Regions from separate parts of the Paenarthrobacter sp. AT5 genome, predicted to be linked through region 1. Evidence: riboswitches for the same ligand, from Rfam matches in the RefSeq annotation. Region 1 holds a riboswitch; each other region holds the start of a gene.
The links. A riboswitch is a leader RNA that binds a small molecule or an ion and turns the genes downstream of it on or off. The one in region 1 is predicted to bind thiamine pyrophosphate.
Positions count from the first base shown of each region.

Region 1 (9,911 bases):
CAGGCTTGATTTTCCGGCAGAAGGGAAACCGACCAGGGCGATGTCGGCGATGGACTTCAGCTCCAGGACGATGTCGCTGGATTCTCCCTCGATTCCCAGGAGGGCGAACCCCGGAGCGCGGCGCTTTTGCGAGGAGAGTGCTGCGTTGCCCAGTCCCCCGATGCCGCCGGCAGCTGCAACGAACTCGGTGCCTTCTCCGACCAGGTCTGCCAGGACCTTTCCGTCCTTGGTCTTGACTACCGTGCCGTCAGGAACGGGAAGAACCAGTGTTTCCCCGTTCTTGCCGTCACGCCAATCACCCATGCCAGGGCCGCCGTTGGTGGCGTGGCGGTGCGGGGCATGGTGGTAATCAAGGAGCGTGGTGGTCTGGCTTGAGACACGGAGGATGACGTCGCCGCCATTGCCGCCGTTGCCGCCGTCGGGCCCGCCCAGCGGCTTGAACTTCTCGCGCTTGACGGAGACACAGCCATGGCCGCCGGTACCGCCTGATACGTGCAGGACTACCCGGTCTACAAAGCTCGCCACGTGAATCTCCTCTATTGCTGTCAACAGCGCGAACGCCTTGCCCAGTGCGCCTGGCGCCCTGAACGATTGTAATGCGGTTAAAAGAACAGTGGAGCGGACCTGTTGGCCCGCTCCACCGGTTCAGAAAGTGTTGTTACTCTGCGGCAGCAGCAGCAACGATGTTCACCACGCGACGGCCACGGCGAGTACCGAACTCAACCGCACCGGCTTCGAGGGCGAACAGGGTGTCGTCGCCACCGCGACCGACGCCTGCACCGGGGTGGAAGTGGGTGCCACGCTGGCGAACGATGATTTCGCCTGCGGAAACTACCTGGCCACCGAAACGCTTGACGCCGAGGCGCTGTGCGTTGGAGTCACGACCGTTGCGAGTGGAGCTCGCGCCTTTTTTGTGTGCCATGTGAAATGCCTGCCTCTAAATTTCTGGGGAAACTGAAATCTGAACTACGTAACGGACGTTACGCGATGCTCGTGATCTTGATCTTGGTCAGTTCCTGACGGTGACCCTGGCGCTTCTTGTAGCCGGTCTTGTTCTTGAACTTCTGGATGACAATCTTGGGACCGCGGAGGTCTTCCAGGATCTCAGCCGTGACCTTCACCTTGGCCAGGTCCGCAGCAGCGGAGGTGACCTTGTCGCCGTCAACCAGGAGCAAGGCGGGCAGCTCAAGCGTGCTGCCGGCTCCACCGGGGACGCGGTTCAGAGTTACGTAGTCTCCAACGGAAACCTTTTCTTGGCGGCCGCCTGCGCGGACAATCGCGTACACCACTTGGGTACTCACTTCTCTCGACGTTTCTTACTAAATTTGCGTGCGGAACCCCGAACCGGAATCAGGCCTGGTTCACGCTGTGCCTCAACGCCGTGGACTTCAGATCGAAGCCCGCGAGTCATCCCATGAACAATTCCAAGGGGCATAACCCAAGTGTTGGCGTAAGCACCGAAGATCAAGATTACGCTAGTTTGACCTTCAGCTGCAAATGAGGCCGGGTCCGGAAGCCACCACGTGACGCTTGTCACCAGTAGGAACGGACGTTCCCGGCACCGTGCCCATACAGCTTACAGCCTCTACGTGGCCTTGCCGTTGATTTCCCGTCCGACGCGCGGCGTCCGTGTTACGAATGCAGTCTTGGGGCATCAAAGAACGCGGTCTCGTAGCGGCAGGACTGGACGAAGGCTTCCTTCATGGCAGCCCGCTCACGGCCGGATGCCGCAGCTGCTGCGGCATCCGTGAGAGCAATCGCCTTCCGCGTCGCCTCCGCAAAATCCTCGTCCGCATAGGTCCTCAGCCAATCCGCGTAGGGATGGTTCTCCGGGGAACCGGCCTGGACGAAGTCGGCGTGCAGTTGCTGCCCCACTTCCGCATACAGCCAGTAGCAGGGCAGGACCGCAGCAAGCAGGACGCCGTAGCTTCCCGAAGCAGATGACGCCATCAGATGGTCCACGTAGGCCTTGGTGACTGGGCCGCTCTGCGTCGTCGCTTCACGGCCGCTCAGCCAGTTCCGGTGCAATTCGGATTCCACGTCAAGGCACTGTTGGGAACCCCGGGCCCAGAACAGCTGCTCTTCTTCGGTCGGGGCGAGGGCACCTGCCCGGGCAAGCACCCTGGAATACCCGTTGAGGTAAAGGGCGTCCTGGGCCAGGTAGTAGCTGAACTCGGACTCCGGCAACTCCCCGGACCCCAAGTCCCGTATGAAGGCAAGCCCGTGGATGGCTTCCAGCTCCACGGCGGCTTCCTTCCACAGGAGGGTAGCGAAGGCCCCGGGCCGGGATGATTCCCGGAGATGGTGGAAATGGTGGATCGGACCGCTCCCCTGGCCCACTTCAAGATCGTCAGCCCTCATCAGAGCCTCGCGCAACCAGGGCTTGACTTCCCGCAGGGACGCCTCCCAATCTCCTGTTCTTGCCTGGACAGTGGCCAGGGCCGAGGACAACGAGCAGCCGGTGCCGTGGCTGTTCCGTGTCTGAACACGCGGTCCCCCGACTTCGATCACGTCCTGACGCAGCAAACCGCTGGTATTGATAAGCGCATCCGGACACTGCGCCCCCGGCAAGTGGCCTCCCTTGACCAGCACCGTATTGCCGCACTCCCCGGCCAACCGTTTGCCCTGGTCCAGCGCCGCGGGCCAGTCCTGCGCTTCGGGCTCCCCCAGCAGCATGGCCAGTTCCGGAAGGTTGGGTGTAATGAGGTCCGCCATGGGCAGAAGGTCACGCAAGGCTGCCTCGGCTGATTCCCGCAGCAGCCGGTCACCGCTGGTGGCCACCATCACCGGGTCCAGGACCACGACGGCGGGACGTACCTTGGCAAGCCAGGTCCGGACCTCGTTGATGACGGCGGCATCACCGAGCATCCCGATCTTCACGGCGTCGATAACGACGTCGCTGCTGACGGTTTCCAGCTGCCGGCGGAGGAATTCCACCGGCGGCACATGCACACCGCTGACGCCCCGCGTGTTCTGGGCCGTCAGCGCGGTGATGGCGGCCATACCGTAGCCGCCGTGCGCAGCAATGCTTTTAAGGTCCGCTTGGATCCCCGCCCCGCCGGAGGGGTCCGAACCTGCAATGCTCAACACCCTCGGATGTGTACGGATGACCGCTGGCAACGGATAAACAGCAGAAGACGACATTGAAGTCATGGAGACATCCCTTCGCCGGTGCTAACCGGACAGGTTCAACGGGTCTGGATCTCAGCCCGGCCCTATGCCCGGCACCCCGTGTCAGTGTCCTAGCCTAGCCCGGAAGCCCCTCACGCCGGGAACCCCGGCGGCTAACGGCCTGGATATGACCCCAGCGGGCGGATGATGACCCGTTGCACGACGAAGGCCGCACAGCATGCGCTGCGCGGCCTTCGTTCCACCTGTGTCTTCAGTGCCTGTTTACAGCTCCGACGCCGGAACACCCACCCCCAGGATGATCGGCTCCGATGCTGGAGTTGGCTTCTTTGCCGGCTCAGCCGGCGCCTTCGCTTCGTGCGAGGTCCCGCCACCTGTGGCGGCCCGAACGTCGTGGTGCTCAACGTTGGTCTCGTTGGCAGCACCCTGGGCCCTGCTGGCACTGCGGTTCCGCCTGCCGCGCCGGCCCCGGTCGCCGGACCGGGACTCCACGGGTTCAGTACCAGCGGACGTGGCTGGCAAGGCGTCGGCGCTCACGGGTGCGTCAGCAGATTCAACGTTCCCGGGCGCGTCCTTCTCAGACCCGGCAACCTCAGACCCGGGGACAACCTCAGGTGTGCCGCCCAAGTGCGAGAAGGCCTCAGCCAGCAGATCCAGGCTCATGGCGGGCTTCTTGATAGGTTCGTCGTGATGCTCCACGAAGGGCAGAGCCACTTCCTCTCCGCCGAAGCGCAGTACCGGAGCCGGACGGCCCTCCCTGGCCGCAGTTTCTGCCGGGGTGGTGCCCTGCGTCTGCCCGCCCTGCGCAGGGGCCTGGGCGGCATCCCCTTGGGCAGGAGCGGACTGCGCAGGAGCCTTCCGGGCAGGATCCGCTTGAGCGGGACCCGTCTGGCCTGCTTCCGCCTTGCCGGCGGCGCGGGCTGCTTCCTCGGCGCGGTGCACCTCGTCATCGTGCAGGTGTGCAGCGTGCGCAGCAGCGGCGATCGTCGCCAATGCGGCCCGGGTAGCCTCTGCCTTGGCTTTCTGGGCGGGATCCACAGATTCAGCCGGAGCGGGTGCCGTCGGGGCAGCGGCCGGCTGGACCGGCGTCGTAGCTTCCGGTGCCTGGTTGCCGCCCTTGCCGCGGCGGCGCTTACGCTCACTGCGCTGGGACGGCTGCTGGGCTTCGGTGTGGGACCGGTGCTGCTCGGCAGCCACCACGTTGGCGCGGCGGTGTTCCACGGGCTCGTCGTGCGTCACCACGCCGCGGCCGGCACAGTGCTCGCATTGCTCACCGAAGACCTCCAGCAAGCCTGTGCCCATGCGCTTGCGCGTCATCTGGACGAGGCCCAGGGACGTCACCTCCGCCACCTGGTGCTTGGTGCGGTCGCGGCCAAGGCACTCCACCAGCCGGCGCAGCACCAAGTCCCTGTTGGACTCCAGGACCATATCGATGAAGTCGATGACGATGATGCCGCCGATGTCACGGAGGCGGAGCTGGCGAACTACCTCTTCGGCCGCTTCCAGATTGTTCTTGGTGACGGTCTCTTCCAAGTTGCCGCCGCTGCCGGTGAACTTGCCGGTGTTGACGTCCACGACAGTCATGGCCTCGGTACGGTCGATCACCAAAGAGCCGCCGGACGGCAGGAAGACCTTGCGTTCCAGAGCCTTGTGGATTTGTTCGTCAATGCGCCAGGCAGCAAAGATGTCCTGGTCCTTGGTCCACTTTTCCAAGCGACCCACCAGGTCAGGTGCAACGTACGTAACGTAGGCCTCAATGGTGTCCCAGGCTTCGTCGCCGGAAACAATCAGCTTGGAGAAGTCTTCGTTGAAGACGTCCCGAACCACCTTGATGGTGAGGTCCGGTTCGCCGTACAGCAGCTCCGGTGCGAGCACCTTGGTTGAGGACGCCTGGCTCTCGATGCCTTCCCACTGCGCCCGGAGGCGGTTGATGTCGTGGGTCAGTTCCTCTTCCGACGCGCCTTCGGCGGCCGTGCGGACAATCACGCCGGCGTTCTCCGGCAAACGGTCCTTCAGGATCCGCTTGAGGCGGTTCCGTTCGACGTCGGGCAGTTTCCGGGAGATTCCGGTCATGGAACCGCCCGGGACATAGACGAGGTAGCGGCCCGGCAGGGAGATCTGGCTGGTCAGACGCGCACCCTTGTGACCCACGGGGTCCTTGGTGACCTGCACCAGGACGGAGTCTCCGGACTTGAGCGCGTTCTCGATCCGGCGCGGTTGGCCCTCAAGGTTCACCGCGTCCCAGTTCACCTCGCCGGCATAGAGCACCGCATTGCGGCCGCGTCCAATGTCGACGAACGCTGCCTCCATGGACGGCAGGACGTTCTGTACTTTGCCCAGGTAGACGTTTCCGATAAGGGAGTCCTGCTGGGTCTTGGAAACAAAGTGTTCAGCCAGCACGCCGTCTTCCAGGACGCCGATCTGGATTCTGTCATCGCGCTGGCGGACGATCATCTGGCGGTCGACGGACTCACGACGCGCCAGGAACTCGGCCTCGGTGATGACCTGGCGGCGGCGACCGGTTTCGCGCGATTCGCGGCGTCGCTGCTTCTTGGCTTCGAGCCTGGTTGAACCCTTGACGCTCGCCACCCGGTTGGAGGCAGCGGTCTCGGTGATGGGGCGGGGCGCCCGGACCCGGGTGACCGTGTTGGGCGGATCGTCATCCGATCCGCCGGTCAGTTCAAGGTCCTGGTCCCCCCGACGGCGCCGACGGCGACGACGCGAAGTGACGCCCTCTTCCAACGCCTCCGCAGCGGGAGCTTCGTCGTCTTCGGTTTCGCTGCTGCCCTCGGCATCGTTGTCATCGCGTTCGTTGCCGCGGCGTCCGCGGCGTCCCCGGCTGCGGCGACGGCGGCGGCTGCCGGCATCTTCCGACTCAGCTTCACCGCTGGCCTCGGTTTCATCGTCGGCCTCGGCGTCTTTTTCTTCGGCCGGGCGGACAACAGCACTGAGGTCGGGCGCCTGGAAGATCATCGAGGTGATGGAGACCGGCTCAAGGAACAAGGAGGACGAACCGGCAGCGTCCGTTTCAGCCTGCTCCTCCGCTGTTGCGGCCGGAGCTTCCTGGCTGGTTTCTGCGACGGGCTCTGCATCCGTGGCACCGGCTGTGGCTTCGGCAGCGGCTTCGGCGCTTTCGGCCTGCTGAGCTTCAACCTTTGCTTTTGCAGTACGACGACGGCGGACCGGCTTTTCCGGTGCAGCCTCGGCTTGCGCTTCTGCGGGCTCAGCGGCGGTTGCTGCTGCGTCTGCGGCCTCAGCGGAAGATCCTGCCGGTTCTGTGGCCACTGCCGGTTCGGTGGTCTCTGCCTGCGCGTCCGGCGCAGGGGTCCCATCGAAGCCGGGAAGGGGCTCAGCAGGCTCAACCTTCTTGCGGGCACGGCTTCGACGTGCCGGAGCCTGCGCAGCTGGTTCTTCAGTAGCCGGTGCGCCGGCAGCGGCATCGGGGGCCTGGACAGCCGCAGCGGCATCGACAGCTTCTTCGGCGGTCACCGGCTCTGCCGCACTGTCGGCAGCTGCCTTGGCGGCAGTCTTGCGGGGCGCGCGGGCGGTCCTGGCGCGGGTGGTTTTCTTGGGCGCCTGCGCTGCTTCCGCGGGTTCCGCCCCATCATTTACGGCTACAACCTGGTCATTATCCATATGTGGCAACACTCCTGCCCCGGAAGCGCCGCCACATCCGGCACCCAATGGGGCAAATATTGTCAAAACCCGCAGGCGTTGACAGAAGTCAGTAGTATGCCTTCCGGTTCGCACCATCCTTGGGGTGCGGCAGCCCTGGAAGGCCAGTGCCTTGGTTCTAAAACCCGTTGTTCAGCTGCCACAACCAGGTGCCGTCCATTGTCATGGCGGGCCTGTAGCGGATCAGGCGATCCGTGCAGGCCCTGCTCATGCTGGCGGTCTTGGGAACAAGTCACCGGACCGGATGACGAATGTGGATCGGCTTCCGGCCATGTCCATTCTCTCACACCCCCGCACATTCACGGGGTAGGAACCGTGTCGCCTACCGGTTGTGGAAGGGAAAGCTGGGCGCAGGGTTCAGCATGCGGCGTTAGAATCCTCCAAAGAACCCATCCCGGCCAGACCGGGGCCACCCGTTGGAAGAGGATGCATCCGCGATGCCAAGCACTGCCAGGGGAAACCTGGACCACCACGCCCCGCCCCCTGCTGCCGGACCCGCACCGCACAGGGATACGCTGCCCGCAGCCGTACGGGACAAGCCGTTTGCCTGGCTGCTCCTGGTGACAGGCGTTGTCGGTTGGCTGGCCTCGGGGGCATTGGTGCTGGAAAAGCTCCAGGTGCTCCAGGACCCAAACCACGTCACTGCATGCGACGTAAATCCATGGGTCTCCTGCGGAACAGTGATGAAGACGTGGCAAAGTTCCCTTTTCGGATTCCCGAACATGTTCATTGGCATCGTCGCCTTCGCCGTGATCATCACCACGGCCATGGGAATCCTTGCCGGTGCCAGGTTTTCCCGGGGGTACTGGCTGGGCCTGCAGGCTGGAGTGACGCTCGGTTTCGCGTTCGTGGTCTGGTTGTGGTCGCAGGCTTTGTACGCGATCAACGTCCTGTGCCCGTTCTGCATGGTGGTCTGGGCAGCCATGATTCCCATGTTTGTGTGGGTCACCATCCGCAACATCAGCCACGGGGTCATTAAGGCGCCTGCCAGGCTGACCAAGGTGCTGGGCGATTCGGGGTGGATCATCGTGGCACTGCTTTACGTGGCAGTCATCGCGACGATCTTCTTCGCGTTCCTCCATGTTTTCGCCGGAACGTCCGGCTACTAAGCACTTTCTCAAACACCGCGGGATGACAGTTAAGGCCAATGTTCGTGATGAACATTGGCCTTAACTGTCATTTCGCTGTAGGTGCGCCAGGTCTTACTCGAACCAGATCTTGATCTCGCGCTCGGCAGACTCCACCGAGTCGGAGCCGTGGACCAGGTTCTGCTGGACAGCCAGTCCCCAGTCACGGCCGAAGTCGCCGCGGATGGTTCCGGGCGCCGCCGTCGTCGGGTCCGTGGTTCCCGCCAGCGAACGGAAGCCTTCAATGACGCGGTGGCCTTCAAAGACAGCTGCCACAACCGGCCCGCTCAGCATGAACTCAACCAGCGGCTCGTAGAACGGCTTGCCGACGTGCTCCTCGTAGTGCTGCTCCAGGAGCTCCCGGGTCGCGTTGACCTTCTTCAGCTCCGCCAAGGTGTATCCCTTGGCTTCGATCCGGGCGAGGATGGTTCCGCTCAGGTTGCGGGCGACGCCGTCGGGCTTGACCAGGACGAGGGTCCGTTCAATGCTCACAGTTGCTCCAATGTGGTTTCTTGGTGGGGTTTCCCTGCCAGTTTACGGGGTTGGTGCGCCGGGCTCGTCACGGTGCGCAGCATCCCACTCGGCCTGTTCACGGTCGCGCTGGGCAACCTCCCGGTCAATCCGGATACCCGTCCGGATGCCGTACCACCAGCAGATGGCGAACAGGATGCCCACAATGAACATCGTCGGTTCGGCCAAGCCCGTGAGGATGAGGACTATCTGCAGTCCCCAGCCCAGCCCGATGCCCCACGGCTTGGAGAGCACGGCGCAGGTGAGGACCAACACGACGCTCAGGGCAATGCCAACGCTGAGGATGATCGCGGGAGGAACCTCTCCCCGCTTCAGCCCGAAGACCACCAGCGTGCCGAAGAAGGCGACGAAGGCCTCCAGCAACAGCACGGTTGAACCGAACATCACTTTGGTGGAACGACGCTTCTTGGGCATGCCGGGACGCCACTCGCGTTGTGCCTTGGTCAGCTTGGCCATGGTCAGGCACCGGCCTTTCCGAGGAGGATACGGGCCTCGGCTACCAAGGTGATGGAGCCTGTCACGAGGACTCCCCCGGCAAGGTCGTCATTGGATTCCGAACGTTCGACCGCCCATTCGAGGGCGTCGTCGAGCTTCTCCGCAATGTGGACGTTCTCCTCGCCAAAACCGAGGTCGACGGCGATTTCCGCCAGTTCCGCCGCGGGAATCGCCCGGGGAGAGTTGGACTGCGTAAAGCAGAACTCCTCAGCCAGGCCGCCCAGTTGTTCCTGGAGTGTCTTGAGGATTTCCTCGGCGTCCTTCTCCTGGAGGATGCCGACCACCACCACGAGCTTGCTGAAACTGAAGGCCTCATGGATGGCCTCGGCAGAGACCTTGATGCCATCGGGGTTGTGGGCAGCGTCAACCACGATCGTCGGCGCGGTCCGCACTACCTCCAGGCGGCCCGGGGAGGTGACGTTGCCGAACGCTTCGCGGAGGACATCGGCGTTCAGCTCTTTCTCTCCCCCGCCGAAGAAGGCCTCCAGCGCGGCAACTGCCACCGCAGCGTTCTCCGCCTGGTGGGCGCCGTGCAGGGGAAGCAGCAGCTCCTCATACCGTCCAGCCAGTCCCTGGATTGTCAGCACCTGCCCGCCAACGGCCACGCTGCGGGATTCCACGCCGAATTCGACGCCCTCGAAACGGAACGGAACGTCCACTTCACGGGCCTTGTCCAGGAGCACTTGGGCGGCATCCACGGGTTGCGCGGCACTGACCAGGAAGCCGCCGGGCTTGATGATTCCGGCTTTCTCGTAGGCGATGTCCTCCGTGGTATCGCCGAGGAGGTCCGTGTGGTCCAGGGATATGGGCGTGATCACGGATACTTGGCCGTCGCCGACGTTGGTGGCATCGGTGATGCCGCCAAGGCCCACTTCGAAGACCGCAACATCCACCGGCTCATCGGCAAAGATCGCGAAGCCAAGGATGGTGACACACTCGAAATAGGTCAGGCGA
Region 1 covers NZ_CP136441.1:2,780,664-2,790,574, forward strand. Annotated here, with positions in the region: gene obgE (GTPase ObgE) at 1-525, opposite strand, end outside; gene rpmA (50S ribosomal protein L27) at 659-922, opposite strand; gene rplU (50S ribosomal protein L21) at 981-1,289, opposite strand; gene thiD (bifunctional hydroxymethylpyrimidine kinase/phosphomethylpyrimidine kinase) at 1,633-3,153, opposite strand; TPP riboswitch at 3,144-3,242, opposite strand; gene RI444_RS12805 (ribonuclease E/G) at 3,394-6,765, opposite strand; gene RI444_RS12810 (vitamin K epoxide reductase family protein) at 7,242-7,913, shown strand; gene ndk (nucleoside-diphosphate kinase) at 8,007-8,423, opposite strand; gene RI444_RS12820 (DUF4233 domain-containing protein) at 8,466-8,918, opposite strand; gene RI444_RS12825 (bifunctional folylpolyglutamate synthase/dihydrofolate synthase) at 8,921-9,911, opposite strand, start outside.

Region 2 (9,911 bases), 1.3 Mb from region 1:
CCTCATGCTGCTGGTTGCCCTGGCCGTTATTGGATTCATCGGATCCGTAACGGTTGCCCGCTTCGTGGCCGACAGAAGGGGTCAAAGCAATGAGTCCTGATGCAACGGGCATGGACGCAGTCATTGATGGCGTGACCGCCGTCTTTCTGGTGGTGGGCGCGCTGATGTCCCTGGGTGCTGCTATTGGCTTGCTGCGTTTTCCCGACCTGATGAGCCGCATGCACGCCGCCACCAAGCCCCAGGTCCTGGGTTTGTTCCTGATGCTGGCTGCCATAGGCCTGCAGATGAGGACGTGGTGGGTGTGGCCGGTCCTGCTGGTGGCCTGGATCTTCCAACTGCTCACCGCTCCAGTCTCCGCGCACATGGTGGGCCGCTCCGCGTACCGCACCAAGCACGGACACCGGGAACTGCTGACCAAGGATGAACTGGAAGCAGTGGTCCAGCGGGCAGCCGAAAGCCAGAAGGAGAACTGACACGCGTTCCTGCGTTTCAGGAACGCGTGCCAGGAAACCGGAAGCTCCTAGATGATGTCCTGGGACTTCGCGAACCGGGCAATGGCACGCTGGGTTCCGCGGCTGGTGAGCACCTGGATGAGCGTGCTGACGAAAGCCGATACCAACGCGAAGGTCAGGGCTGAGCGGAGGCTCGTCTCGACGTCGTCGTGGCCTGTGGGCGGCTTGTGGCCTGTGGCCTTTTCCCAACCCTTGTTCACCAATTTGGTGCCAAGGAAACCCGCGCCGAGGCTCACACCGGCACCCAGAAGCTTGAAGAAGAAGTTCATGACCTCAGCCTAGCGTCACGGCGGTGGGGGCCGCGTTTTACTGCTTGTTCCCGCGTTCCTTCAGGAACGCAGCCATGGAGCCCGGAGGTGACAGGACGGGCCGCACCTGATGCTCGGCCTGCCACACGGCCTCCACACTGTGGAACTCCGAGATCTCCTTGAGCAGGAAGTACGTTGGGGGCATGAGCTGAAGCTTGCCCTCTGCCTCGGCCGCCAGGATGCCTTCCACCGGCATCCAGAGTGACTGCCAGGCCTCCGTGGTTTGGTGCTGCGGCTCGGCTCCGGGGGCGGGCCTGGCCACGTAGAAGTAGGTGTCGAAGCGCTTGGGCATGTCCGTGGGCGTCACCCAGTTGGCCCAGGGGCGGAGCTGGGAGGCGTCGAGGGTCAGCCCTGCTTCCTCGAACACTTCACGGATGGCAGCCGCCAGCACCGTGCCTGCTTGCGCATGCGGGTCGGAGGCCGCGATCGAGCTCATCGCCCAGTCGGCCGCATGCCTTTCCAGCAGTTCGGAGGAGTAGTCCCAGCCCTCCGCGTCCGAGGCATCGACGCGACCGCCGGGGAACACCACCATGCCGGCGGCAAAGTCCATGGAAGAGACCCTGTGCTGGACAAAGGCTTCCAGTCCCGCCGACGCATCCCGAAGCAGGATCACGCTGGCGGCAAGGCGGGGTTCGGCCACGGGGGTGTCCTTGGCTGGCTGTTCTGTCATGGGATGGGCGCCCCTCTTGCTGCTGTGAATCCGGTGTGCTGAATCTGCTGGCCCCATTCTCTCAGGTGTGCGGCACAGCGGGTCGCGGCTGTGCGCCCGTGAAACAGCAAAAGGTTTATGACCGGGCCCATAACCCGGCGCACCCCTTCCGGTGTAAACTGGGCACGCCCACAAGGGCAGATTGATAACGACAGGGGAGCGCCGCCGTCGAACCTGCAGGCATGCAGGAGACGCGAGGGCGCTGAGAGTGCGGACAGCCGCAGACCCTCGAACCTGATCCGGTTAGTACCGGCGCAAGGGAGTCGAGCTTCTCAGAGTGTCCGGAACCGGATGGCAGCAGGCCACCGGGAATACCGGGGAGCACTTTCCCCTCCTGTAACCTCAGGAGGCTAAGAATGACCACGTCAAGCGTGAAGAAGGCCGGCAACAGCTGGCGCGTTGTAGACATTGTGGTGGCGGCGCTGATTGCCATCGCAGGCGGAGTGATCTTCTGGGCCTGGTCCCAGGGCGCCGCACTCGTATCCGTTCCCATGAATGCTGCTTATCCGCCCCTCACCGGCCTGATCGCCGGTGGGTGGATGATCCCGGCCGTACTGGGCATGCTCATCATCCGCAAACCGGGAGCAGCGCTGTTCTGCGAAGCGGTCGCAGCAACGGGTGAGCTCATCATGGGGTCCCAGTACGGCACCACGGTCCTGATCTCCGGCATCCTGCAGGGCCTCGGAGCGGAACTGATCTTCGCTGCTTTCCGCTACAAGAAGTTCAACCTCCCGGTGGCCCTCCTCGCGGGTGCCGGGGCAGGACTGTTCTGCGGCCTTAACGATTCCTTCATGCCGTGGGGCTGGAACATCGCCTACGAAGCCGTCGACAAGCTGGCCTACATCGCCTTCACCACCGTTTCGGGTGCAATCATCGCCGGGGCACTGTCCTGGGTGGCCACCCGCGGGCTCGCGTCCACGGGCGTCTTGAGTTCCTTCGCTTCCCGGAAAGCCGCGTCAGAGTCAGTCTTCAACTGATGGGACCGGCACAGGTACGGCCCGCCGCCATCTCCGCCAACGGCTGGGGCTGGCGGCATTCCGGCCGGACGGTAGCAGCCATCCAGGGGCTGGACCTGCAGATCGAACCCGGGGAACGGGTTCTGCTGCTGGGGCCGTCCGGCGCCGGAAAATCGACGTTCCTGCACGCCCTGGCCGGGGTGCTGGGTGATGAGGAAGACGACGCGGACGAGACCGGTTCCCTCCTCATCGACGGTGCGGCACCTCGCGAACAGCGGGGCCGGGCCGGGCTCATGCAGCAGGACCCGGAAACGCAAGTAGTCCTGTCGCGCGTGGGCGACGACGTCGCTTTTGGAGCTGAGAACCTTGCCGTGCCCCGGGACGACATTTGGGCCCGGGTCCATGAAGCGCTCGACGACGTCGGGTTGCGTACCGCTGCCGGCGACGGCCTCGCGTTGGACCATCCGACGGCGGCTCTTTCCGGCGGACAGAAGCAGCGCCTGGCGCTGGCCGGGATTCTGGCGATGCGGCCGGGGCTGATCCTGCTCGATGAACCAACGGCGAACCTGGACCCGGCAGGCGTGCTGGAAGTCCGGGACGCAGTTCGCCGCTGCCTTGAAAAGACCGGTGCCACGCTGGTTGTGGTGGAACACCGGGTGTCCGTATGGAAGGACCTGGTTGACCGCATAGTGGTCCTCCAACCGGGCGCGGCCGGTGGCGGAGTGCTGTTGGACGGCCCTCCCGATCAGGTGCTCGCCGAAGCCCGGAGCATGCTCATCACAGCCGGAGTCTGGGTCCCGGGATATGTGCCCCGTACCCGCACCAGGACCACCGCTGAGGGGCCGGCGGAGTTGCTCCTCGCAGCAGAACACGTGGCCGTTTCCCGTGAAAAGCCGCGGCGGAGGGGTTTCAAGAGCATCCCGCCCATCCCGGTCCAAGCCGGTGTGTCTGCCCAGGTTCGGGCAGGACGGGCGTTGACCATCACTGGCCCCAACGGCGCAGGGAAGTCCACCTTTGCGCTCACGATGGCCGGCCTTCTGGCGCCGGTGGCAGGAAAGGTCTCTGCCGCCGTCGAGCTTTCCGAGGGCGCCGGAATCGATCCCTTCAAATGGAAGGCGGATCAACTGATTTCCCGGATCGGGACGGTGTTCCAGGAGCCTGAGCATCAGTTCGTCACGGGCAAAGTGATGGATGAGTTGATGTTTGGGCCCCGGCACCTCGGCAGGGGTGAGGAGCGGGTGGACGAACTCCTGGAGAGGCTCCGTTTGACGCACTTGGTGGACGCGAATCCCTACACGCTGTCCGGCGGCGAGAAGCGGCGGCTTTCCGTCGCGACCGTCCTGGCCGCCCACCCACAGGTCCTGGTGCTTGATGAGCCTACCTTCGGGCAGGATGCCAACACCTGGGCGGAACTCGCGTCGTTCCTGTCCGAGTTGCTGGACCAGGGCACGGCCGTTGTGTCCGTCACCCACGACGAGGAATTCAGCGCAGTGCTGGGCGGCATGGAGTTGCGGCTGGACCCGGCCACAGAAGCTGCCAGGCAGGAAGCGGGTGCCGCATGAGGGATGCGCTAAGCCTCACCGGAAACAACGCGGTGCTGACCAAGGCCAACCCCCTGGCGAAGTTCGTCGCCGTCTTCCTGATTTCGATGGTCCTGGCCTTGTCCATCGACTGGGTATCGGCATCGATCGCCCTTGCCGCCGAACTCGCACTGTTCCCGCTGGCCGGGCTGACCTTGCGGCTCTTGTGGGTGCGGGCGTGGCCGCTCATCATCGCAGCCGCAATTGGCGGGTGGAGCACGGCGATTGTCGCTGCGGACAGCGGGGCCGTACTGCTCGACGTCGGACTGTGGTCCATCAGCGAAGGTTCCCTTGAGTTGGGGCTGGGTTTCATGCTCCGCGGCTTGGCGATCGCCCTCCCCGCGATCCTCCTGATGACCTGCACGGACCCCACCGACCTTGCCGACGCGCTGGCTCAGAAGGCCCGCCTCCCGCACCGGTTCGTGTTGGGATCGTTGGCTGCGATGCGGCTTGTGGGGCTGATGGCGGAGGAATGGCAAACCATTGGCATGGCCCGGCGCGCCCGCGGCGTGGGATCGCAGGGAAACCCGGTGCAGCGGCTCAAAGCGACCCTTGGTCAGAGCTTCGGGCTGCTGGTCCAAGCTGTCCGGCGGGCGTCGCGGCTGGCTGTGACCATGGAGGCCCGGGGCTTCGGAGGAGCGCAGCGCACGTGGGCCCGGGAGTCCACCTATTCAATGCTGGACGTTTGGGTCTTGCTGGGAGGGGTGCTGATTGCCGCCGCGGCTGTGTTGGCCGCCTTGGGCGCAGGCACGTGGAGCTTCGTCTGGCGCTAGGGGTTCAGCGAGTGGATTGCTCCGCTTGGATTTGTTCGAAGCCGGCCCGCGTGAGGAAGCCGAGCTGGGCTTCCTTTTCTTCGAGCTGGATGATCGGACCCAGCTCGAAGCAGGTCGCCTCCAGCCGTCGAAGCGCCTTGGCGTTCCTGGCATCGGGCTCCACTATGATCCGGTCCTTTCCGGGCACCGAGAACATGTACTTGATGAGGGACGTCGCAAGCCGCGGGGTGAAGTGCGGAATCGGCCGCGTCGCGGGAGCGAGCAGCAGGTGCATGCCGATGTCCTCCTCGCGCGCAGGGTAGGCCTCACCCACGGGATCGTGCAGCGGCTCGTACGTCTGGAACAAAGCCAGCGGCTCCCCGTCCAGGATCACCAGGAAGGCATGGTGCGTGTCCAGGGAGTCCAGGAACTCGTAGATTCCCTGGACTTCCTCGCGTGATTTTTCGGTCATGCCCCAGAACCTTGCCCTTGGCTGCGAGACCCACTGGTGGACCAATTCGATGTCTTCCGAAGGAATGAGCGGGACAATCCGCAACGAACCCCAGCCCGGGAGTTCTTCTGCGTAGATGGTCTGGCGGACGGCAAAGTCCTCTGTTGAGGTGGTCATTCATTCTCCATTTGGTTTGTGTGTGGCGTGCGTGCCGGAAGCAGCTGTCAGCGCGTTTCGTTGCGAAGACGGCCCCAATCCGTGATCACGGGAATGAGTTCACCCTCGGCCCAGAGGGGGAGTTGGTCGGCAAAATGGGGGCTGTCCGGTCTGCCGGAGGCGCCGAAAGGGACCACCCAGCGGCTGTTGCTTCGCTCGGCAAGGTCCCAGACATAACGGGCGACAGGTCCCCGGAAGCTGCGGTCGTCAACACCGGGAAGGCTCTCCGTGCAGAGGACGCATCCGGTGTCCCCGCTGAGCGCACGTGTTGGTGCCGAACCGGTGAGGTCTCCGGGTAGCACATGGACCGCCAGAAGCTGATGCCGGTCACCCCACGTGCCGCGGTTCTTGCTTGAATCCTCCAAGGCCCTATCCTGCGCCGCATCCGCAAGGGCCGCAGCAGCCTCAACAGGCACCGATATCCCCAGTTCGCCGGCGCGGACCGTCAGGGTTTCGAGCGCGAAACCCACCCGGGAACCTATGGAGAGCCACGGTCCGAACAAGGGCGAAAATCCCGTCGGCCCGGCAAGGGCAGATAAGGCAGGATGCCTGACCATCCTTTGGACGAGGGCACCCCGCCACGCTGCGAAGCACGCCGCCAGATGGCTCCCGGCGTCCATCCGACCGTCCCATTCGAGAAGCCTGGCATGGAGGGACGACGCCTCCGGGGAAAGATCATCTGCATCGAGGGCCGCCAAGAGTTTCCGGAAGTGTGGCCACGGCCCCAGGTACGTGTCCGAGTGAATGGCCCGCATGTGCTCCGCCGTCAAGGGTTCCGAGGCGGCCTCCAAGAGCTCGCGGATCTTCCGCGCCCGGTGTTCCGGAGCGAACTCCAAGGCTACGGAGTCTCCACCGCCAGCTGCGCGATCGTTGGCGCTGACGGCGAAACGGCGGACCTCGGTGCGGGGAAGAGCCACGTACTGCTTGTCCCATCCGTGACGGGAAGAGAAGCCCGGAACAGGCAAGCGACGGTTTGCAGGATTGCGTTGCGGAACCAGGCCGGCCACGAATTGTCGTACGGAGCCATGGACGTCTGCTGTTATGACACTGTTGACGGGTTCCACCCATGAATCGAATGCAGCCTCCACATCTGCCACGCTCCGGCTCCGCAACAGCGGAAGGAGGGATTCGAAACCCAGCCGCCCTTCAACCGACGCGGGGAAGCGCAAACTCAGCGCGCCGCCGTCGGGCGTTTGTGAAATAACGGGACCGCGGGGCGTCTGGAGGACTTCCACGCGGACCGGCTCGCCGCCCCGCACGGTGATGGTTTCGACGCCGGCCTCAACGACCTCCCAACCCTTGGGGCCCCGCGCGAGCACCCGCTCGGCGGAGGCCCCACGGCCGGGGAGCCGGCGGAGGTGTTCTTCAAAGAGATCCTGGTAGTCGGCCATGGCATTGGTGATGGCCCAGGCGGTGTGACCTGTGTGCGCAAAATGCGGCAGCCCGGGGATACCAGGGAAAGCGAACCCGACGGCGTCGAACTCCGGGCAAGCCAGGCGCACCTGCTGGTACACGCCGGGCAGTTCCATGAGGCGATGGGGGTCGCCGGCCACCAGCGGAAGCCCGCTTTCAGTGACGGATCCATGTGCAGCCCACGCGTTGCTGCCCGACCATACCGGTGCCTCGATGCTGAACAGGTCCACTGCCTTGGCGCCAAGGGTACGGGCGACGTGGGCGCGGAACAGCTTGTTGGGAAAGGTGGAGAACAGGATGTGGTGAACGAGGAAAACTCCCAGCGGGGTCCAGGGATTCCACGGTTCGGCCGCAGCGCCGGCCCGGTCGAATTCCGCGCCGCTCCGCAGGCCGTCCGCCAAAGCCTGGTTCACGCCGTCCACATATTTCCCACACCAGCGGCGGGTGGCCTCGTCCAACCCTTCAAAACAGCGCTGCGCAGTATGGTCCAGTCGGGCCTGCCGGGCGAAACGGTCCCACTCAAGGACCGCGGATCCCAGGAGCTCGGCCGTCCGTCCTTCGGAGCGCCAGCGTTCCAGTTCGATCTGCCAGGACCTGTCCGCTGCCGCATTGAAGCCTTGGAGGAAGGCCAGGTCATCGGCACTGTCAGCCCACAGGTGGGGGATGCCCCACTCGTCCCGGTAGATCCCGGAACCTTCTGCGGGCGGGTTGTACGTCGACGCTGGCGTCATAGTTCGGGGACTGCTTTCGAGCTTAGGTTAGGCTTACTTAAGTTCAAGATAGGCGGTGCGGCCGCCTTCTCAAAATCCCTGCCATTCATGAAGGAGTGTTGCTTGAAGCGGAGCTGGGAAGGCATCGTCCTCAAAGCGATGGGTGCCAAGGACTTCATGTTGGAGGTCATCGGGCGGGAAGAAATCAGCCCTGACTTCCTCCGCGTCAACGTCAAAGACGGTGGGCTGCTGATGGACTCCGAGCTGCACCCCACCATGTGGATCAGGCTGTGGTTCGACGACGGCGGAAAGGGTCATCAGCGCGCCTACACCCTGGTGGATCCGGATGTGCGGGCCGGAACTTTCAGCATGGACTTCGCCATGCACGCAGGTATCGCGGCCGACTGGGCCCGTACGGTGCAGCCCGGCGCCACCATCGAAGCGACCGTCCAAGGCAGCGCCTTCAATTTCCCGCAGCCGGCGCGGCGCCTTTGGATCGTTGGCGATCCCGCCTCGATCCCGGCCATCAACTCGCTCTTGGACGCACGTTCCGACGTGGGATCCACGGCGCCGGCGCACCTTTGGCTGGAATTCCAGCACGACGCCGATCCTTCCCTTGAGGTCCGGACGACGCCAAGCGATGCTGTTACCTGGATTCCCCGCAAGCGTGACGGAGCGGCCCTGGCGGAAGAAGTCTGCTCGTCGCTGACTGCAGAAGCCGTTTCGCCAGAGGAGGACTTTTTCTGGGTTGCCTGCGAGGCCTCCAGTGCGCGCGCCATTGCCAAACACCTGCGCAAGGTGGTGGGAGTGGATAGACGGCGGATCGACGTCCTTGGGTACTGGAAGGCCTGACCCCCGCACCTTGGCCGACAGTCCGCCGTCGAGCTTTATATCGCACCGCCCGGGTATGGTGTGACCTTAACCGCTGAATCGGCGTTTTGTGCGGGCCTTCTAACTCACTTGTGATATTTCTTGGGTTATGACCCAACCTACTGCCGAACACGTTGGCCTTCTGCTTCGCGACGCCCGCAGCGAGAAGGGCTGGACCCAAGGACAGCTGGCCGCCGAGCTGGGAACCAGCCAGAGCGCCGTGGCCCGCATGGAGCAGGGCAAACAGAACCTGAGCCTTCGAATGATTGAACGGCTTGAGGCCATCTTTGGCCGTTCCATCGTCAAGGTGGGCCGTCCCCAGATGACCCACCTAAGGGTTGAAGGCGGGCGGACGTTATCCGGTGCCGTTGACGTCAACAGCAGCAAGAATGCCGGCGTGGCCCTGCTGTGTGCCAGCCTGATCAACCGGGGAACCACCACCCTGCGCCGTTTGGCAATGATTGAAGAGGTCAACCGGATCGTCGAGGTCCTGACGTCCATCGGCGTCGAGTGCACGTGGCTTAATAACAGCGATCTGCGCATCCGCCGTCCCGAAGTGCTGGATCTCGGCACCATGGACGTCGATGCAGCGCGCCGGACCCGCAGTGTCATCATGCTGTTGGGACCGCTCCTGGACGAGACCGACGAATACCTGCTGCCGTATGCCGGTGGCTGCGATCTGGGGACCCGCACCGTTGAGCCCCACATGCAGGCGCTGCGCGAATTCGGGCTGAGGGTCGAGGCGAAGTCCGGGTTCTACTCCGTAGCAGCCCCGCCGGCCGACGGCGAAGACCGCTCGTTCGTGCTGACGGAACGCGGCGATACCGTGACCGAGAACGCCATCATGGCTGCCGCGCACCGTGAGGGCACCACCGTTATCCGCAATGCCAGCCCCAACTACATGGTCCAGGACCTGTGCTTCTACCTGCAGGGCCTGGGCGTGGGGATCGAAGGCATTGGCACCACCACGCTGCGCATCACCGGCCGGTCCAGCATCGACGTGGACATCGAGTACTTCCCCTCCGAGGACCCCATCGAGGCGATGTCCCTTATCACTGCCGGCATCGTCACCAACTCCGAGGTGACCATCCGGAGGGTGCCCATCGAGTTCATGGAGATCGAGTTGGCCACCTTGCAGCAGATGGGCCAGGAGCTGGAGATTTCCGGCGAATACAAGGCACGCAACGGACGTACCCGTTTGGTGGACGTCACCACCAAGCCATCCGAGCTCCGCGCCCCGCAGGACAAGATCCACCCCATGCCGTTCCCGGGGCTGAACATCGACAACCTGCCCTTCTTCGCCGTGATCGCCGGCAATGCAGAGGGCCAGACCATGATCCACGACTGGGTCTACGAGAACCGCGCCATCTACCTGACCGAGCTCAACAAGCTCGGCGCCCAGGTCCAGCTCCTGGATCCGCACCGGATCTACAT
Region 2 covers NZ_CP136441.1:4,123,164-4,133,074, reverse strand. Annotated here, with positions in the region: gene RI444_RS19240 (monovalent cation/H+ antiporter complex subunit F) at 1-100, shown strand, start outside; gene mnhG (monovalent cation/H(+) antiporter subunit G) at 90-473, shown strand; gene RI444_RS19230 (DUF4235 domain-containing protein) at 521-781, opposite strand; gene RI444_RS19225 (NUDIX hydrolase) at 819-1,490, opposite strand; TPP riboswitch at 1,673-1,808, shown strand; gene RI444_RS19220 (ECF transporter S component) at 1,886-2,506, shown strand; gene RI444_RS19215 (ABC transporter ATP-binding protein) at 2,506-4,047, shown strand; gene RI444_RS19210 (energy-coupling factor transporter transmembrane component T family protein) at 4,044-4,838, shown strand; gene RI444_RS19205 (GNAT family N-acetyltransferase) at 4,843-5,445, opposite strand; gene RI444_RS19200 (penicillin acylase family protein) at 5,493-7,628, opposite strand; gene RI444_RS19195 (siderophore-interacting protein) at 7,731-8,459, shown strand; gene RI444_RS19190 (UDP-N-acetylglucosamine 1-carboxyvinyltransferase) at 8,587-9,911, shown strand, end outside.
Region 2: it holds a riboswitch for thiamine pyrophosphate, as region 1 does, so the genes downstream of both, RI444_RS19220 (ECF transporter S component) here and thiD (bifunctional hydroxymethylpyrimidine kinase/phosphomethylpyrimidine kinase) in region 1, are expected to answer to the same signal.

Region 3 (9,911 bases), 450 kb from region 1:
TTCGGGATCCCTGGACACCTTGATTTCGCGCCAGCTGCCGCCCAACGCGTCGAAAAGGGCAACCCGCCCCAGCAGGGAACGCCCGACGCCGGTAATCAGCTTCACTGCCTCGGTCACCATCAGCGAGCCCACTGCGGCGCACAGCATGCCGAAGACACCGCCCTCGCCGCAGGAGGGCACCGAGCCGGCGGGTGGGGCTTCGGGGTACAGGTCGCGGTAGGTGGGGCCGTGTTCTGCCCAGAACACGCTGACCTGGCCGTCAAAACGGAAGATGGAGCCCCAGACGTACGGCTTGCCGAGGATCGCTGCGGCATCGTTCACCAGGTAGCGCGTGGCGAAGTTGTCCGCACCGTCGAGGATGAGGTCATAGCCCGCAAAAAGCTCCAGCGCGTTGGACGCATCCAGCCGCTGGTTGTGCAGCACTACGGTGACCAGCGGATTGAGCTCGGCGATGGCCTTGCGCGCGGACTCGATCTTGGGTGTGCCCACATCGTGAACACCGTGGATCACCTGGCGCTGGAGGTTGCTCAAGTCAACGGTGTCATCGTCCACAATGCCCAGAGTCCCGACGCCGGCCGCGGCCAGGTACAAAAGCGCCGGAGATCCCAGGCCACCGGCACCTATGACAAGGACTTTCGCATTCTTAAGCCTGCGTTGGCCCACCGCGCCGATTTCGGGAATGATGAGATGCCGGGAGTACCGTTCCACCTCGGCCGGCGTCAGTCCGTCGGCCGGTTCAACGAGTGGCGGCAGGACCGCGGGCGCAGTGGGGGCAGCAAGAATTGAGGCCATACCCCAATGTATGCCTGCCGATGCCGCCCGGTCATATTACCCACCGGTACAGTGGTCATAACTGCAAAGGAAAGGCGGCAGACTGTGGCTGACGGCGCACGGGCAAACGATGGGGCAGCAGCAAAGCAGGAACGGTCCGGTTCCACCCGCTCAGCAAGGTTGCCGCGGGACGAGCGCCGGGCACAATTACTGAACGCGGCATTGGAGGTTTTCGTTTCCAATGGCTTCCATGGAGCAGCCATGGATGAGATCGCCGAAACCGCCCACGTCAGCAAACCGGTCCTCTACCAGCACTTTCCCTCCAAACGGGACCTCTACATGGCGTTGCTGGACAGCCATCTGGCCGCACTGACGGAACTGATGCTCAGCGCGCTGAACTCCACCACGGACAACAAGGAACGCGTCAAGGCGGTAATGCGCGCCTATTACAAGTTCATTGCCGATGACGACCAGGCCCACCGCCTCGTCTTCGAATCGGACCTCATCAACGATCCCGACGTCAGCTCACGCCTGGAGACGTTCAACAAGACGTTCGCGGACGCAGTAGCCCATGTGATCGCCGAAGACACCAAGCTGCCGCCCCTTGAAGCTCAGTTGCTGGGCCGCGGCCTGGCGGGAATGGCGCAGGTCAGCGCCCGGTACTGGCTGGAAACGGATGGAAACCTTGACCTCGATGTGGCCAGTGATCTGATCTATCGTTTAGCTTGGCGCGGAATCAGTCGATTCCCCAAAGAGTCCTAGGCTACAAATAAGGGACTGACCTAAAACGTTGATTGGCTTGGAGGCCTTGTTGTGGAAGTAAAGATCGGCATTCAGAACGTTGGCCGCGAAATTGTGCTCGAATCCTCGCTCGATGCCGAGGCCGTAGGCAAGCTTGTTTCAGACGCCCTGTCCAAGGGCTCGGAATTGCGCCTCACCGATGATAAGGGCCGTCAGGTCATTGTTCCGGGCGGTGCCCTGGGCTACGTGGAGATCGGCGCGGAGGAAGTTCGTCGCGTGGGCTTCGGCGCACTCTGATCCAGAACGCCCGCAACGCTAAGGAGACCCCATGCTTTCCCTCGTCGTGATGGTGTTCGTTACCGTCGCTACCGGCTTCCTGGTGTGGGCAAACGACAAACGGCATGGCAAGTACGGCATTGCCGTCCCCGCGGGAGTATCCCTCGGAGTCGGCGCCCTCAGCTGGATCGCCTTCATTGCCGCCGGCTTCGGCTACCAGCCGGGGCTGACCTGGATTCCGTGGGTCTTGCCGATCGTCCTTGGCACGGCAGCTGCGGCAGGCGTCGCGGTGTTCCTTGGCAGGACCCGGACCGTGCGGGACACTGAAGCGCTCACCAAAGCACTCCGCCTGTAGCACCTTCCCGGCTCAACCGGGCGACTAAGAACTGTGGCCACCACCCGCATGGGGTGGTGGCCACAGTTGTCAGCAGTACCTGCCGTCGCAGGTTGGTACGGGCTCAGAGGAACTCTGCCCGGCCCTCCATCGCCGATGATGCCAGCGCGTGTTCCCTCCGTGGAATGCGGCCTGCCAGCCTGGCCAGCCTGCCTGCCTTGACGGCGTGCATGAATGCCTCACCCATCTGGACAGGGTTCTGGGCACGCGTCACCGCTGTGGCCAGGAGGACAGCGTCGCAACCGAGCTCCATGGCCAGTGCCGCATCGGAAGCAGTTCCGATGCCTGCGTCCAGGACAACAGGCACGGAGGCACGGGACACAATGACTTCAATGTTGTGCGGGTTGAGGATGCCCAGACCGGTCCCGATCGGTGCTCCGAGGGGCATGACCGCAGTGGCGCCGAGGTTTTCCAGTCGCAGTGCCAACACGGGGTCGTCGTTGGTGTATGCGAAGACTTTGAAACCCCGATTGACCAGTTGTTCAGTGGCGTCGACGAGTTCAACCGCGTCCGGCAACAGCGTGTGTTCGTCCGCGATGACTTCCAGCTTCACCCAATCGGTCTCCAGCGCCTCGCGGGCCAGCTCCGCGGTAAGGACAGCGTCCTTGGCAGTGAAACAACCTGCCGTGTTGGGCAGCACCCGGATGTTGTTGTCCACCAGCAACTGGAACAGCGAGCCCGTCTCGGCCGGCGAGTACCGTCGCATGGCCACCGTGGTGAGCTCCGTACCGGAAGCAACCAGGGCCGCCCCCAAACCGTCCAGGCTCGGGGCGCCACCGGTGCCCATGATGAGCCGCGAACTGAAGGCGACACCGTCGATTTCCAGCGTGTCAGTAGTCGTTTCGGTGTTGAGGATGGTCATGCTCAGCCTCCCTGGACTGCGGTAACGAGTTCGAGTTCATCGCCGTCGGCGAGGTTCGTTGCTGCCCACTGGCTACGCGGGACCACCTCCGCATTGCGCGCGACGGCAACACCCAGCTTGCCGCCGTCGGCCGCCTGTCCGCTCGGGTCGAGGGCGCGTCCGGTAACGGACGTGACCAGGGTGCTGACGGATGCGCCATCGGCCACGGTGTGCCGGGCCCCATTGAGTGTGATGTTCATGCTGTTTCCTTGGTGGAAGCGATGGATGGTGTTGGAATGCCGCGCCCGGCGAGGGCGCCTTGCGGAGAAAAACGATCCGGACGGAACCGGACCCACCGGTCATCCGCGGAACCGTCGAGCAAGCCGGCCACGATCTGTGCGGCTATGGGGGTCAGGAGTACGCCGTGGCGGAAGAAACCCGTGGCTATGATCAGGCCCCGGACGGCGCCGTCCGCCGCGCCCACCCGCCCCAGGAGCGGAGCGTTGTCAGGGGTGCCCGGCCGTGCACGGGCTGTCACTTCGATGAGCTCCAGCTCACCGACTGCGGGGACCAGGACCTGGGCGTCCCGAAGCAGCTGGTACACGCCGCCGGCAGACACCGCATTCGATCCCGTCGAGAGCCCGTCCTCGCGTTGGGTTGCCCCGATCACCACGGTCCCGTCCTCGCGGGGCACGATGTACACCGGCACTCCCCGCACCATTCCGCGGACCGTGGAGGTCAGCAACGGGCGCAGGTCCTCCGGTACCCGGAGCCTGAGGATGTCTCCGTAAACCGGCCTGAGCGGCAGGTGCAGGTCCTCAGGAAGTCCGCCGGTCGCCGCAGCCGCCAAGCCATTGGCCAGCACCGTTTCCCTTGCCGCTACCACTTGGCCGGTGGAGAGTTCAGCGCCCACAACGCGGTCACCCTCCCACAGCAGCCGCCGGGCTTCCGCTGCCAGCTGGAACCCGCTGCTCGCGCCCGGGACCCATGTGGCATCCGACGGGGTGTGCGCGGCCAATCCGGCGAGTATGCACTCCGCCAGCCGGCGGGGGTCCACTTGGTGGTCGGCCGGGATATCGAAAGCGCATGAAATTCCGGGGCTGAGCAGCGGCTCGCGCTGCCGCGCGTCCCGCAGCATCAACGGCTCCACTGTGAGCCCCGCCGCCTGTTGCACGGAGCGCAGATCGGCGAGCGCCCGTCGATCGGCGGCATCGGCACCCACCGCGAGCGTCGACGTCGTGCTGTAGCCGGTGGTGACGCCGGTACCGGACAATCCGGACACGAACGTTGGCCACAACCTGGACGATTCGAGCATCAGTTCCAGGAGATCTTCTTCCTGGTAGTGGAGTTCGCTCACGGGGGCCAGCATCCCGGCCGCTGCAAAGGATGCTCCACTGACGGGGTTCGGATCGATGAGGGCCACGGAACGGCCTGTGGCCCGGATCCGGTGGGCTATGCCCAGGCCGACTACGCCTGCGCCGATGACGGCAACGTCTGCTTGGATGGCTTCTGCCATTGGTTTCCTTCCCTACGCCGGTATTAGCCGGATCAGGTCAAGCGGTCGGCTCTGAAGCCCTCTCAGCCGGACGGTCATATGACGCTGTCACGGCTCCCGCAGTACGTGCCCAGTTTAGAGGAACTACTCTGGTTTCCATGACCCAGCCTGATCTCCTCACCGACGCCCGCCTCTACCTGTGCACCGATGCCCGCCGGCGGCAAGGCGATTTCGAAGACTTTGTGGACGCCGCGTTCGAAGGCGGCGTGGACATCATCCAGCTCCGAGACAAGACCCTTGAGGCCGCCGAGGAACTGGAGTTGCTCGAGGTCCTGAACAAAGCTGCCGCCCGGCATTCCAAGCTGTGGGCGGTCAACGACCGGGCTGATATCGCCCGTGTTTCCGGGACTCCCGTGTTCCACGTGGGCCAAAAGGACCTCCCGCTGCCCGTGGCCCGGCAGCTGCTCGGGGACACCGCTGCCATAGGTCTTTCCACGCATGGGCCTGATCAGGTGGACGCGGCCATTGCGGCTTCGTCGGGCAGCGAAGGACTGGACTACTTCTGCGTCGGTCCCCTCTGGGCCACACCCACCAAACCGGGCCGGACGCCAGTGGGCCTGGGCTTGGTCACATATGCCACCGAAGCTGTGGAACGCGCAGGATCCGCCCTTCCCTGGTTTGCCATTGGCGGGATCGATCTTTCGAATGTGGAGCAGGTGGTTGCGGCAGGAGCCAGCCGCATCGTCGTAGTCCGCGCCATCACCGAAGCAGAAGACCCTACGGCGGCGGCCAAGGCGCTGCTCGAAGCCCTGGACGCCTAGGCAGCCAGTCCGAGGCCCGTCATCCGGCGGCCGTGGTGATCGGCGAGTTCCGCCGTCAACCGGCGTACCTCCGCCTTGGCCTGTCCGTCATGAAGTACGGCACGCAGGTCCGGGTGCTCCAACGCCACCCGTTGCACCTGGGTGAGGGCCTCACCCACCAGCCTTCGGCCCCAGAGGGCAAGGCGCGAAGCCAACCTGGGATCGTCCCTCAGGGCCCGCATGAGGAGGATGCGCAACGCCTCGGTGGCTTGGTCCGCAGAAGCGACTTTCCGGACGAATTGCTGTGTCCCGGCGTCCAGGAAGCCGGACACCGTCCTGTAGAAGTCCGAGGACACCGTGTCGATGATGTACGCCTTCAGAACAGACTCGTACCAGTCCCCTGGCGGGGTGCGCTCATGGAAGTGATCGAACGACGGCTGGAAGCGAAGCATGGCGTCTTCGGGGTCCCGCCCCATCTCGGTAAGCCTGCCGCTGATCAACGCATAGTTGCCGAACGCACCGACCGCGATCTTGGCAAAGGTGGCCCGGTCCCGGAGGGTAGGGGCAAAGCGGGAGTCCGCGGACAACCGCCCGAACGCTGACAATTCGCCATAGGCCATGGCTCCCAGCAGCTCTGCCGGGAGAACGTCCGCGGGAATCCCGCCAGGAGTGGACGTGCCCATGGTCCAAGACTATCCGCCGTTTTCGGGCTAGTCTGACTTTCGTGTCACATCACCGGATAGCGCCCAACGTCGACGATTCTTCCGACCGGCTCGCTGCCTCCCTGGCTGCCTTGAGGAGCGAGCTGGAACTACCCGGCGACTACCCTGCCGACGCCGAGCATGAAGCGCGCCAGGCGGTTCAAAACCTGCAGTTGCCGCCCCGCAGCCTGCTGGACGTGCCGTTCGTGACCATAGACCCCGCGACTTCCACCGACCTGGACCAAGCGCTGTTCATTCAGCGGAACGATGCCGGTTACAAGGTCCTGTACGCAATTGCCGACGTGCCGTCCTTCGTGGCCCCCGGCGGAGCCTTGGACGCCGAAACGCGGCGGCGCGGGCAAACGTTCTACGCACCGGACGGAAGGGTCCCGCTGCATCCGGAGGTCATCAGCGAGCAAGCCGGGAGCCTCCTGGCAGAGCAGGAATGCAGCGCCTTCGTGTGGGACTTCGACCTCGACCACAACGCGGAAGTGGTCTCCATGTCCGTGGAGCGGGCCACCGTTCGCAGCCGTGCAAAGCTCAGCTACAAGGGTGCACAGAAGCAGATCGATGCGGGAACCGCCCCCGAGGTCCTCATGCTCCTGAAGGAAGTGGGCCTGAAGCGGGTCGAACTCGAGCGCAAACGCGGCGGGGCGAGCCTGAACATGCCAGAACAGGAGATCGTCCAGGTCACCGACGGCGACTACCGGATCGTGGCTGCTCCCTCGCTGCCGATCGAGGACTGGAACGCCCAGATGTCCCTGATGACCGGAATGGCTGCGGCCCAATTGATGCTCGACGGCAAGGTGGGCATCCTGCGGACCATGCCGGCCCCTGATGAGCGCTCCTTACTGCACTTCAAGCGCCAAACCCAGGCCCTCGGAAAACCGTGGGACGGCGACATCAGCTACGGCGAGTACCTCCGGACCCTCGATGGTTCGGATCCGAAGCAATTGGCCATCCTCCACTCCGCCGGCATGCTGTTCCGGGGCGCCGGCTACACCCCGTTCGACGGTGAGGTACCGGAGAACGTTGTCCAGTCCGCCATCGGGGCCCCGTACGCGCACACCACTGCTCCACTCCGCAGGCTCATTGACCGCTTTGTCCTGGTGATCTGCGAAGCCCTCAGCAACGGCCGGGAGATCCCCGTGTGGGCACGGGAAGCGCTGCCTGACCTGCCCGGGATCATGGCTGCTTCCGACTCATTGGCAGGCCGCTTGGAGCGAATGGCCCTGGACACCGTGGAAGCCGCGCTCGCGGCAAACCACGTAGGTCAGGTATTCGACGCCGTGGTGATTTCCGGGTCCAAGCCGTCCAACGGGAACGGCAACGGCAATGGCCCCTACGGCACCGTGCAGATCGCCGGACCTGCCGTCACTGCCCGATGCGATGGTGAGCTGGTGTCCGGAACCCAGGTGCGCGTGCGCCTGGTGAAGGCCGACATCACCGGCCGGGTGATCAGGTTCGAACTGGCCGAATGACACCTAGTGGGCCAGGGAATCCGCGGTGTCGGGCCGCTATGGGCCTCAGGGATTTCGGCCGCAACGGGGTTTTTGTCCGGCACAGGATAGACTGGGACAGTAGTAATGGATGCCCGGTCGTTGATTCAGTTAATTTTTGAACTCAACAAGCCCGCCCCTACGCGATCTTGAGATGTGCCCGCTGGTCCCCAGTGCCAGTACTTAGATAGCCCGCGATCGGCTTCCACTGGAAATGCTTGCGCCAGTTCGTGCTCCGGTACAGCTTTGCCGCCGTTGAGCATGCAGCGCCTGCCCAAATGAATAAGGAAACTCCCTGTGAGTGAATTGCACACCCATGAAGTCCTGACGGACTCCACCGGAACCGAGACCATCGAACCCGAGGAAACGATCACCTCGGACGAGACCCCCCACGAGATCGAAGAGAAGTCCTTCGCCGACTTCGACGTCCGCGCGGACATCGTCGAGTCCCTCGCCGACGCCGGAATTACGCACCCGTTCCCGATCCAGGCCATGACGCTTCCCGTGGCCCTGGGCGGCCATGACATCATCGGCCAAGCGAAGACCGGAACGGGCAAGACCCTGGGCTTCGGCATTCCGGTACTCCAGCGGATCGAAGGCCGCGACGACGCCGGATACGCCAAACTTGCCGTCCAGGGTGCACCCCAGGCGCTGATCATCGTCCCGACCCGCGAGCTTGCAGTCCAGGTGGCCAACGACCTCCAGACGGCTTCGCGCAAGCGCAACGCCCGCATTGCCACCATCTACGGCGGACGTGCCTACGAACCGCAGATCGATGCCCTCCAGAAGGGCGTGGAGATCGTGGTGGGCACCCCCGGACGCCTGATCGACCTGTACAAGCAGCGCCACCTAAGCCTCAAGAACGTCAAGATGGTAGTCCTCGATGAGGCCGACGAGATGCTCGACCTCGGCTTCCTGCCGGACGTCGAGACCCTCATCGCCGGCACTCCCCCGGTCCGCCAGACGCTGCTCTTCTCGGCCACCATGCCCGGCCCGGTCATCGCCATGGCCCGCCGGTACATGACCCAGCCCACGCACATCCGCGCTGCGGACCCCAATGACGAGGGCCTGACCAAGCGCGATATCCGCCAGCTCATCTACCGTGCCCACAGCATGGACAAGACTGAAGTCGTTGCCCGGATCCTGCAGGCCAAGGACCGTGGCCGCACCATCATCTTCACCAAAACCAAGCGCACCGCCGCGAAGGTGTCCGAGGAACTCGTGGACCGCGGCTTCGCAGCAGCGGCCATCCACGGTGACCTGGGCCAGGGAGCCCGCGAACAGGCGCTGCGTGCCTTCCGCAACAACAAGGTGGACGTGCTCGTCGCAACCGACGTTGCCGCCCGCGGCATCGACGTCGAGGACGTCACCCACGTCATCAACTACCAGTGCGTCGAAGACGAGAAAATCTACCTGCACCGCGTAGGCCGCACCGGCCGTGCCGGAAACAAGGGTACGGCCGTGACGTTCGTGGACTGGGACGACGTACCCCGCTGGGCGCTGATCAACAAGGCACTGGGACTCAACGTCCCCGAACCGGTTGAAACCTATTCCTCCTCCCCGCACCTCTACACCGACCTCGACATCCCCGAGGGCACCAAGGGGCGGTTGCCCCGCAACAAGCGGATGTTGGCAGGCGTGGACGCCGAGGTCCTGGAGGACCTGGGCGAGACGGGCAAGAAGAACTCCCGCTCGCGCAGCGGAGGCCGCCAGGGCGGATCCGGTCGCGATGGTGGCCGCACCCGTGACGGAAAGTCCGCAGACTCCGCCGGCTCCAAGGGCGAGGGCGGACGCAACCGCACGCGCCGCCGTCGTACCTCCGATGCAGAGGGCACCGCGACCGCTGCTCCCCGCGAGTCCGCCGAGGGTGCATCGGAGAAGCCGGCGCGTACCCGCCGCACCCGCACCCGTCGTCGCAACGGCGAGGTAGTTTCCGGCGAGGCCGCAGGCACCACGCCTGCCACCACCGAGGCCTAACCGGACGGCGATGGCTGAAACTGTTTGGGCGCCGGACGGCAGCAACTTGGTGGTACATGCGGACAACGCATCGTTCCTTCCCACGCTGCCGGACGGCGCCTTCACACTCATCTACGTGGATCCCCCGTTCAACACCGGGCGGGTCCAGCGGCGCCAGGAAACGCGCATGGTCCGCAACGCGGACGGTGACGGTGACCGGGTGGGCTTCAAAGGCCGTTCCTATGACACCATCAAGGGCGCCCTGCACAGCTACGACGACGCCTTCAGCGACTACTGGTCCTTCTTGGAACCAAAGCTGGTGGAAGCGTGGCGGCTCCTGGCCGATGACGGCACACTGTACCTGCACCTGGACTACCGCGAGGTGCACTACGCCAAGGTCATGCTCGACGCCATTTTTGGCCGCGAGTGCTTCCTCA
Region 3 covers NZ_CP136441.1:3,233,971-3,243,881, forward strand. Annotated here, with positions in the region: gene moeB (molybdopterin-synthase adenylyltransferase MoeB) at 1-792, opposite strand, end outside; gene RI444_RS14830 (TetR/AcrR family transcriptional regulator) at 877-1,533, shown strand; gene RI444_RS14835 (DUF3107 domain-containing protein) at 1,585-1,809, shown strand; gene RI444_RS14840 (hypothetical protein) at 1,841-2,143, shown strand; gene RI444_RS14845 (thiazole synthase) at 2,247-3,044, opposite strand; gene thiS (sulfur carrier protein ThiS) at 3,047-3,283, opposite strand; gene thiO (glycine oxidase ThiO) at 3,280-4,539, opposite strand; TPP riboswitch at 4,532-4,649, opposite strand; gene thiE (thiamine phosphate synthase) at 4,677-5,339, shown strand; gene RI444_RS14865 (ferritin-like fold-containing protein) at 5,336-6,001, opposite strand; gene RI444_RS14870 (RNB domain-containing ribonuclease) at 6,043-7,500, shown strand; gene RI444_RS14875 (DEAD/DEAH box helicase) at 7,816-9,495, shown strand; gene RI444_RS14880 (DNA-methyltransferase) at 9,506-9,911, shown strand, end outside.
Region 3: it holds a riboswitch for thiamine pyrophosphate, as region 1 does, so the genes downstream of both, thiO (glycine oxidase ThiO) here and thiD (bifunctional hydroxymethylpyrimidine kinase/phosphomethylpyrimidine kinase) in region 1, are expected to answer to the same signal.